3 regions of the Mesorhizobium sp. M0088 genome follow, and region 2 is predicted to be linked to each of the others. Evidence: predicted binding sites of a transcription regulator. Region 2 holds the regulator's gene; each other region holds the start of a gene.
The links. Region 2 encodes HrcA, which represses chaperone genes, less so after heat shock. Its sites were predicted from a motif close to GTTAGCACTCNCNNNNNGNGAGTGCTAAC; they were not measured.
Positions count from the first base shown of each region.

Region 1 (3,275 bases), on a different contig from region 2:
TCCTGCAGTGCGGTGCGCACCACTTTCGCCGGATCCACGATGCCTGCCTTGATCATGTCGACATAGACCTCGTTCTGGGCGTCAAAACCCTGATTGTGGTCCTTGCTGTCGGTGAGCTTGCCGACGACGATGGAGCCCTCGACGCCGGAATTCTCGGCGATCTGGCGGATCGGCGCTTCAAGCGCCCTAAGCACGATCGTGATACCGGCCGTGACATCGGCATTGGCGCCGGTCAGGCCGCCAAGCACCGAGCGGGCACGCAGCAGAGCCACGCCGCCGCCGGGCACGATGCCTTCTTCAACCGCCGCGCGGGTGGCGTTCAGCGCATCGTCGATGCGGTCCTTCTTTTCCTTGACTTCCGACTCGGTGACGCCGCCGACGCGGATGACGGCAACGCCGCCGGCGAGCTTGGCCAGTCGCTCCTGCAGCTTCTCCTTGTCGTAGTCGGAGGTCGTCTCTTCGATCTGGCCCTTGATCTGGGCGACACGCGCCTGGATCGTCGCCTTGGTGCCGGCACCGTCGATGATCGTGGTGGTGTCTTTCTCGATCAGCACACGCTTGGCGCGGCCGAGCATCTCGATGGTGACGTTTTCAAGCTTGATGCCGAGGTCCTCGGAGATCATCTGGCCTGATGTCAGCACGGCGATGTCTTCCAGCATCGCCTTGCGGCGATCGCCGAAGCCCGGCGCCTTGACGGCCGCGACCTTGAGGCCGCCGCGCAGCTTGTTGACGACCAGCGTCGCCAGAGCCTCGCCCTCGACGTCCTCGGAGATGATCAGCAGCGGCCTGCCGCTCTGCACCACCGCTTCGAGGATCGGCAGCATCGCCTGCAGATTGCCGAGCTTCTTCTCGTGGATGAGGATGTAGGGCTCTTCCAGCTCGACGCGCATCTTGTCGGCATTGGTGACGAAATAGGGCGAGAGATAGCCGCGGTCGAACTGCATGCCTTCGACGACGTCGAGTTCGGTCTCTGCGGTCTTGGCTTCCTCGACTGTGATGACGCCGTCATTGCCGACCTTGTCCATCGCCTTGGCGATCATCTCGCCGACGCTGGCATCGCCATTGGCGGCGATGGTGCCGACCTGTGCGATCTCGGCCGACGACTTGACCTTCTTGGCGCGCGCCTGGATTTCCTTGACCACGGCGGAAACCGCCTGGTCGATGCCGCGCTTCAAATCCATGGGGTTCATGCCGGCGGCGACCAGCTTGGCGCCTTCGCGCAGGATCGAGGCGGCCAGCACCGTGGCGGTGGTGGTGCCGTCACCGGCGAGGTCGTTGGTCTTCGAGGCCACTTCGCGCACCATCTGGGCGCCCATGTTCTCGAACTTGTCGGCAAGCTCGATTTCCTTGGCGACGGTGACGCCGTCCTTGGTGATGCGCGGCGCGCCATAGGCCTTGTCGATGATGACGTTGCGGCCCTTGGGGCCGAGCGTGACCTTCACCGCATTGGTGAGGATCTCGACGCCGCGTAGCATGCGGTCGCGCGCATCGGTGGAGAATTTGATTTCCTTGGCAGACATGATTTTTATCCAGTTCGTTCGGAGAAAATGAGGTCAGGCAGCTTTCTTGGCGGCCACGGTCTTGTCGGTTGCAGCCGTCTCGCCCTTGTCGATGATCCCGGTCTCGCTCTTGTCGATGACGCCCATGATGTCGGCTTCCTTCATGATCAGAAGGTCCTCGCCGTCGATCTTGACCTCGGTGCCCGACCATTTGCCGAACAGGATGAAGTCGCCGGCTTTGACGTCGAGCGGAACAAGCGCGCCGTTTTCGTCGCGTGCGCCAGGCCCGACGGCGATGACTTCGCCCTCCTGCGGCTTTTCCTTGGCAGTGTCGGGGATGATGATCCCGCCCTTGGATTTGATATCGCCTTCGGCGCGACGAATGACGACGCGGTCGTGGAGTGGCCGAAATTTCATGGGAACTTTCTTTCTGGGGCCGGCACAGGCGGCCACGCCCCTCCTCTATAGACGCGTTGGCACTCGATAGATAGGAGTGCCAAAAATTATTCGCGGACCATATTAAATATTCAAAAGTATTATTTCGGCTGGCCGTTTCGTGGTATCCGCAGAATGTCAAATAATTCAAAAGATTGAATTTTGCCGATCGAGCGCCTATTTATCGGACAAGTTCACTTTCACGATTTCATGCACAAGGGAGATTTCTTCGATGGCCGAAGGCAATCAGACGATCATGGAAAAAGCTGAAGCCCGCTTTGTCGACAAGCAGAAGAAGACAGCGGAGAAAAACAAGGCGACCGCCGAATATATGTCCGAGGCAAGAGCCAGGGAAATCAAGACGGCAAGGCTGAGGGAGCTTCGGCTGGCCAAGGAAGAGGCCGATCGTGTCGCCGAGGCCCTCAATCCGACGCCGAAGAAGAAGCGGGTGACCAAGAAAGCCACGGAGGCCAAGACATGAGCCTCACCTTTCCCAACCGCAGCCGCAGCTATGACGAAGCGGGCCAGCGCATTCGTTTCGTTGGCCATGACGGCATGTTCCAGATCTCGTTTTCCGTCGCTGCCGACGCCATGGCCAAGATGCGGCCGGGCACAGCTGCCGACGAAGCCGGTTATCTCCAGACATTCGACACCGAGAGCAGCGCCATCCGCGAGGTGGCGTCGAAGGCCTATGACCGCACCCGCAAGAGCATGTATGTGCTGACGGCGGCCGATTTCGGCTGAAATGGCGGCGAGTTGGCGCTGACCGCGATCAGGTCTTGCGCTCGGCCCTTTCGCGGCGTCTGACGTCGCGGACATTCATCTGCACGACCATGTCCTCGGCCTCGCGCGGCCCCATCCCGACCATCACTTTTTGCCGGACAACCGCAGGCTGGCCGGTGAAGACATCGATGATGCTCCAGCTCTGGGGAAGCTCCATGCGCAGCGTGTAGCGGTTGGCCATGGCGGTCAGCCTTGCATCGTGAAAAACACGGCGCCCAGGATCAGCACCGTCCAGGCGACGACCGACAGTTTCAGCACCATGCCGCCATGCACGGCCAGAAGCTTCCGCAGGTGCGGCACACCTGCCGACGAGACCGGTGCCGCCGCCAAGGCGACAGGGGCCTTGAGGCCAAGTTTTCCAAAGACGGGCAGCAGCGACGGTTCACGCACGAAAGGCCTCGAATGTCAGGGAAAAGCGAAGCAACTACGCTCGCACCCCTTCCATAGCACTCTTTTCGCGAGCGCCTGCATGCCAAATTCAAGACAGGATTGCTTTGACGGCCAGTCCGTACTGCCTTCGCAACACACAATCTATTCGTGGGAACTGACTGCGCCCGG
Region 1 covers NZ_JAMYUI010000006.1:208,082-211,356, reverse strand. The annotation lists gene groL (chaperonin GroEL) at 1-1,520, opposite strand, end outside; gene NKJ67_RS09740 (co-chaperone GroES) at 1,554-1,916, opposite strand; gene NKJ67_RS09735 (hypothetical protein) at 2,167-2,415, shown strand; gene NKJ67_RS09730 (DUF1488 family protein) at 2,412-2,678, shown strand; gene NKJ67_RS09725 (hypothetical protein) at 2,707-2,898, opposite strand; gene NKJ67_RS09720 (hypothetical protein) at 2,904-3,107, opposite strand.
Region 1: a site for HrcA is predicted at 1,972-2,000, ahead of NKJ67_RS09740 (co-chaperone GroES). Genes of this name have one in related genera too.

Region 2 (3,275 bases):
TCGGATCCCCATGTGGCGCCGAGCGGCTGCGATTTCGCCCAGGCATCGAGGCCGCCCTTCGGTTCCTTGCCCATGCGCTCGGCGACATTCGATCCCGAGCCGACCGACAGATAAAGCGTCTTGCCATCCGGCGAGAAGGCGATGTCGCGGGTCCAGTGATGATTGGCCGGGATGTTGCCGACGATGGTTTCCGGATCGCCGGAGGCCTTCAGGTCGCCATTGCGGTAGGCAAAGCGCACGATGCTGTCGCTATTGGCGACATAGACCCATTGCGGGTCAGCGCCCGGCGGATAGAAGGCAATGCCATAGGGCCGTTTGAGACTGCCGGCAAAGATGCCGTCCTGCACAGGGCTCGCACCGCCTTCGGCGAGGCGATAGATGCGGACCTGGTTGGCTTTGCTGTCGGCGACGAACAGGTCGCCGTTCGGCGCGACGCGCACGACGCGTGGATTGTCGATGCCCGATGCAACCAGCTCAGCCGAGAACCCCGGCGGCAGTTGCAGCTTCGCGTCTGCCGGCATGTCCGCAACGCCGGCGCTGTTAGAGGTCGATCTGTTGGCATAGGGCTTAGGCAGATCATCCGGTTCGATCAGGCGGCGTGTGCCCGGCTTGTCCGCTCGCCAGTCACCGAAGGCGTCCGCGCCTTTCAGCACGGGCTCGTCCGCCTGCTGGGCGAATGAAGCGGTCGAGAGAAACAGTGCGGCGGAAAGTGCGGGGCCGGCAAAACGCATCATTCGGTCCTCCAATGTTTGGCGTGAAAACAGGAACGACCGGTTTCGTCGATCGTTCCACGGCACATGATGAGGTGAAGGAAGCTCCCGGTTTCCCGTTTCAGGTCCCGGCGGCGTAGAAATCGTCGTCGAGGCGTTTTTCCAGCTCGACGAGATCGGCCGGCAGCGGCAGGCCCATGGCGCGCATTTCCTGCAGTTTTTCGCGCAACTGCTCCTGGATCTCGTGCTGGTCTTCCGGCTGGTTGACCATCTCCTCCAGCAGGAGGCTGATCCGGGCCTTGAATTCTTCGAGCGCCATCATCGTCTCCTCGGTTGGATCAGCTCAGCGCAGCATGCGGGAAATCAGCTGCGCCGTATAGTCGACCATTGGGACGATGCGCGCGTAGTTCAGCCGGGTCGGGCCGATGACGCCGAGCGCGCCGACGACGCGGGCATCCTTGTCGCGATAAGGCGCCACCACCAGCGACGAGCCCGACAGCGAAAACAGCTTGTTTTCCGAGCCGATGAAGATGCGCACGCCCGAGCCTTCCTCGGCGAGGTCGAGCAGCTGGATAAGCCCGTCCTGCGTCTCCATGTCCTCGAACAGATGGCGCAGCAGTTCGATGTCGGCCTGGGCGGTGACGTTTTCGAGCAGATTGGCGCGCCCGCGCACGATGAGCCGTGCCGGCAGGCCGCTATCGGCGCCGGCCCACACCGCCAGCCCCTTCTCGACCAGGTCCTGCGACAGCGTGTCGAGCGCGGCCCTGGTTTCTTCCTTGATGCGGGCGATCTCGATCCGCGCCTCGGCCAGCGTGCGGCCGCGTATATGGGCGTTGAGGAAATTCGAGGCCTCGTGCAGTTGCGAGACGGTGATGCCGGCGGGCAGCTCGACAACGCGGTTTTCGACGTCGCCATTCTGCGACACCAGCACCGCCAGCGCCTTGGTCGGTTCGAGCTGGATGAATTCGATGTGCTTCAGCGCCACCTCGTTCTTGGCGGCCAGCACCAGGCCGGCGCCGCGCGACATGCCCGACAGCATCTGGCTGGCCTCGGTCAGCATGTGTTCCAGCGTCGCGCCCGAGCCGGACGCCCGCACCTGTGCCTCGATGGCGCGGCGCTCCTCGTCGGAAAGATCGCCAAGCTCCATGAAGGCATCGACGAAGAAACGCAGGCCGGCCTGCGTCGGCAGCCGGCCGGCCGAAATGTGCGGCGCGTAGATCAGGCCGAGATGCTCGAGGTCGCTCATGACGTTGCGGATGGTGGCCGGCGACAGCGAAGACGGCAGGATGCGCGACAGGCTGCGCGAGCCCACGGGTTCGCCGTCCCTTAGATAGGAGTCGACGATACGCCGGAAGATGTCGCGCGAACGCATGTCGAGCGACTGGAGCGCGGGCGACTGCGAAGCGGGATCGACTGCCTTGGTCATACGGCCAAAAACCTCCGGCCCAAGGATACAGACTCACACTGCACCCGCGCAACCCGGTGTCTGTGTGAGATCACCCGGTGTTTTGGTGAGATCACCCGGTGTCTGAGTCCGATCGTCAGGCCATTTTCCTTTGCGCCACGGGGCCCATGCGGTTACAAGCCGGCCAAGATTCCGAAAAATGACAAGAAAGCAGCCTGAATGCGCCCTTCCAAACGCCAATTCGACGAAATGCGTGCCATCTCCTTCGAGCGCGGCGTCTCCAAGCATGCCGAAGGCTCATGCCTGGTGAAGTTCGGCGACACGCATGTCCTGTGCACGGCCAGCCTCGAAGAGAAGGTGCCGGGCTGGATGCGCAATTCGGGCAAGGGCTGGGTGACGGCGGAATACGGCATGCTGCCGCGCTCGACCGGCGAGCGCATGCGCCGCGAGGCTTCGGCTGGCAAGCAGGGCGGCCGCACGCTGGAAATCCAGCGGCTGATCGGCCGCTCCCTGCGCGCCGTGGTTGATCTGCAGGCGCTGGGCGAGCAGCAGATCACCGTCGACTGCGACGTCATCCAGGCCGATGGCGGCACCCGCACCGCCTCGATCACCGGCGGCTGGGTGGCGCTGTATGACTGCCTGCGCTGGATGGAAGCGCGCCAGATGGCCAGCGTCGCCAAGGTGCTGAAGGACCATGTCGCGGCGATCTCCTGCGGCATCCATGACGGCCAGCCGGTCATCGACCTCGACTATATCGAGGATTCTTCGGCCGGCACCGACGCCAATTTCGTCATGACCGGCAAGGGCGGCATCGTCGAGATCCAGGGCACCGCCGAGGGCGAGCCCTTTTCGGAAGAGCAGTTCGCGGACTTGATGGGTCTGGCCAAGAAGGGCATCCAGAGGTTGGTGAGTTTGCAGCAGATGGCGGTGGCTTAGTTTTTCGATGCCGAATTTGAGCGCCCCCCTCTGGCCTGCCGGCCATCTCCCCCTCAAGTGGGGAGATTGGCGACTTCTGCGTTGTCGCGCACCCTGCAACGCCGGAGATTGGCGAATACCGAAATGGCATCCGATCTCCCCACTTGAGGGGGAGATGGCCGGCAGGCCAGAGGGGGGCGCCTCGTGACACCCTCCGCGATCCTGGAATCGGCCCTCTACGTCAC
Region 2 covers NZ_JAMYUI010000014.1:101,331-104,605, forward strand. The annotation lists gene NKJ67_RS18220 (PQQ-dependent sugar dehydrogenase) at 1-734, opposite strand, end outside; gene NKJ67_RS18225 (hypothetical protein) at 832-1,029, opposite strand; gene hrcA (heat-inducible transcriptional repressor HrcA) at 1,054-2,136, opposite strand; gene rph (ribonuclease PH) at 2,335-3,051, shown strand; gene NKJ67_RS18240 (VOC family protein) at 3,235-3,275, shown strand, end outside.

Region 3 (3,275 bases), on a different contig from region 2:
CCCTCATGCATGACGAAATCGAATTTTCCATAGTCAAAGCCGAGTTCACGCCGACGCTCACGCAATTCGTCGGGCACCGGGACAGGCTCGCGCCGGATCGTCTCCGATGCCTTGACCAGGCCGTTCGGGGAGACGTAGCGGGTGCAGCGCTCGCGCTCTCCGCAAAACACCCAGAAACGAACAGCAAAACCGTCGGGTTCTCTCTCCGGAATGAACTTTTCCACGACGAGATCGTCGCAATCAAAGACGCCATCTGGAACGTCGCCGAGAGATCCATGGACCTCATAAGGATGCAAGGCTGGCAAGCGCGGAAACGGCTGCTGTTTCCCGGCACGCTCGGATCGCCGGTTGAGGAGCGTCTCCGGAATACCCCGATTGTTGAGATTGCTTTTGACGATCACCTGACCTTGCCAGCTGTCGGTTCTGTCGACCAATGCGCCGCTGATCCGCCGCTTGGAGATGTCGGCGGCGCCGATGTTGAGGCAGAAGGCAAAACTCCGGGCGTAGTCGACATAGTCCGTGGGCGTCACCGTGGCATCGACATGCAATACCGCCATATCGGCGCTGACCGGCTTCGACAGGCCTTGCTGAACCTGAACCGAGTGGCCGCGCCTTTTCAATTCCGCAAGAATGTCGAACAGCATGTATGGGCTGCTCCTGCGCAGCAGGATGTCGCGCCTGCCCAGGAACCTGTCATGCTCGTGCGTTATCACAACGATGCGCGCCACTATCTACCTCTTGGACTGTCTGTAAATTCTTGAAATGTCTTGGCTTGTCCGACGACCTCTATTAAGCCCCGGCGGGTATCCAAATCCAGGCGTCCAGGGGCCAATAAATTGCATGACAAATCATTGGGACGATTACCACCGCCATTGGAAACTTCTGGAAGCGCCGCTCCGGCCAACAGCGGAAACCGTCGCTATATTCGATCGCGAACTTGATCTCGGAAATGCCGATGTCCTCCTCTTGGGGGTGACCCCGGAATTGGCAATTCTGGGCAAGTCGATGTTGGCGGTCGACCAGTCGGCGGCCATGATTTCCGGCGTATGGGCCGGCGATGACGGCTCGCGAAGGGCAATCGCCGGCAACTGGCTTAACCTGCCCGTGGATCACGCAAGCATCGACGCCGTCATCGGCGACGGATGCCTGTCGGCGGTCGATTCCCAGGCGGCGCGCAGTTCGTTGTTTGGCGAGGTCGCCAGGGTGCTGAAGCCTGGCAGGCGCGCAGCGATCCGCGTCTTCGCACGACCGGAAACGGCAGATGATCTGCGCGGGATCGAAGCTCTGGTTCTGGCCGGCGGGGTCGAGAATTTCCACGCGCTCAAATGGCGGATCGCGATGGCGTCCACGACGAACGACCCCGATTTCGCCATCAAGGTGGCAACGATCCGCGATACGTTCGGCAGACTGTTCCCAGACCGCGAAGCTCTTGCCGCAAGGACGGGGTGGAGCATGAGCTCGATCAACACGATCGACGTCTATGCCGGCTCGGACATAGGCTACAGTTTCGCGACGCTGGCCACGCTGATCGAAGAGGCCGCCAACTGGTTCGGCGAGGTGCGCGTCGTGCCGAGCGGCAGCTATCCGTTGGCCGAACGGTGCCCGCTTATGGTACTCGGTTCGGCCAGGCACCGGTAAGTTCATCATCATGCCGCCAAGAGGCGCTCCAATCGCCTTGACTCCGGCGCGCCGCCAGCCTATTTCAGCGCCACGTTAGCACTCGCCTTTGGTGAGTGCTAACCACATGTCCGGCGCCGCCGGATGGAGGAACTGTTTCTCACCGTTCTCATCGAGGAAGAAAAAATGGCAAAGTCGAAGTTCCGCCCGCTTCATGACCGCGTGGTCGTTCGCCGGGTCGAATCCGAATCCAAGACCGCTGGCGGGATCATCATCCCCGACACGGCAAAGGAAAAGCCGCAGGAAGGCGAGATCATCGCTGTCGGCTCCGGCGCTCGTGACGAAGCTGGCAAGCTGGTCCCGCTGGACGTCAAGGCCGGCGACCGCATCCTGTTCGGCAAGTGGTCGGGCACCGAAGTCAAGCTCAATGGCGAAGACCTTCTGATCATGAAGGAATCCGACATCATGGGCATCATCGGCTGATATCAGGCCTTTCCCCGTCAACTGAATTCCCGGGCTCGATCAAAGCCCCTGCCAGGAGCTAAAAATGGCTGCCAAAGACGTAAAATTCTCCCGTGATGCCCGCGAGCGCATGCTGCGCGGCGTCAACATCCTCGCCGACGCGGTGAAGGTCACGCTCGGCCCCAAGGGCCGCAACGTCGTCATCGACAAGTCGTTCGGCGCCCCGCGCATCACCAAGGACGGCGTTACCGTCGCCAAGGAAATCGAGCTTGAAGACAAGTTCGAGAACATGGGCGCGCAGATGGTCCGCGAAGTTGCTTCGAAGACCAACGACATCGCCGGCGACGGCACCACGACCGCAACCGTTCTGGCACAGTCGATCGTCCAGGAAGGCCACAAGGCCGTTGCCGCCGGCATGAACCCGATGGACCTGAAGCGCGGCATCGATCTGGCCGTGACCGAAGTCGTCGGCGCGCTCGGCAAGGCTGCCAAGAAGATCAAGACCTCCGAGGAAGTCGCCCAGGTCGGCACGATCTCGGCCAATGGCGACGAGTCGGTCGGCAAGATGATCGCGGAAGCGATGCAGAAGGTCGGCAACGAAGGCGTCATCACGGTTGAGGAAGCCAAGACCGCCGAGACCGAACTCGAAGTCGTCGAAGGCATGCAGTTCGACCGCGGCTATCTCTCGCCCTACTTCGTCACCAACGCCGACAAGATGGTTGCCGAGCTCGAGGACGTCTACATCCTCCTGCACGAGAAGAAGCTGTCCAACCTTCAGGCCATGCTGCCGGTTCTCGAAGCCGTCGTGCAGACCTCGAAGCCGCTGCTCATCATCTCGGAAGACGTCGAAGGCGAGGCTTTGGCCACGCTGGTCGTCAACAAGCTGCGTGGCGGCCTGAAGATCGCTGCCGTCAAGGCGCCGGGCTTCGGTGATCGCCGCAAGGCCATGCTGGAAGACATCGCCATCCTCACCGGTGGCCAGGTCATCTCGGAAGACCTCGGCATCAAGCTCGAGAACGTCGGCCTCAACATGCTCGGCCGCGCCAAGAAGGTGTCGATCTCCAAGGAGAACACCACCATCGTCGACGGCGCCGGCAAGAAGGCCGAGATCCAGGGCCGCGTCGCCCAGATCAAGCAGCAGATCGAAGAGACCACTTCGGACTACGACAAGGAGAAGCTGCAGGAACGTCTGGCGA
Region 3 covers NZ_JAMYUI010000021.1:128,348-131,622, forward strand. The annotation lists gene NKJ67_RS24310 (ATP-grasp domain-containing protein) at 1-728, opposite strand, end outside; gene NKJ67_RS24315 (class I SAM-dependent methyltransferase) at 841-1,638, shown strand; gene groES (co-chaperone GroES) at 1,804-2,100, shown strand; gene groL (chaperonin GroEL) at 2,165-3,275, shown strand, end outside.
Region 3: a site for HrcA is predicted at 1,713-1,741, ahead of groES (co-chaperone GroES). Genes of this name have one in related genera too.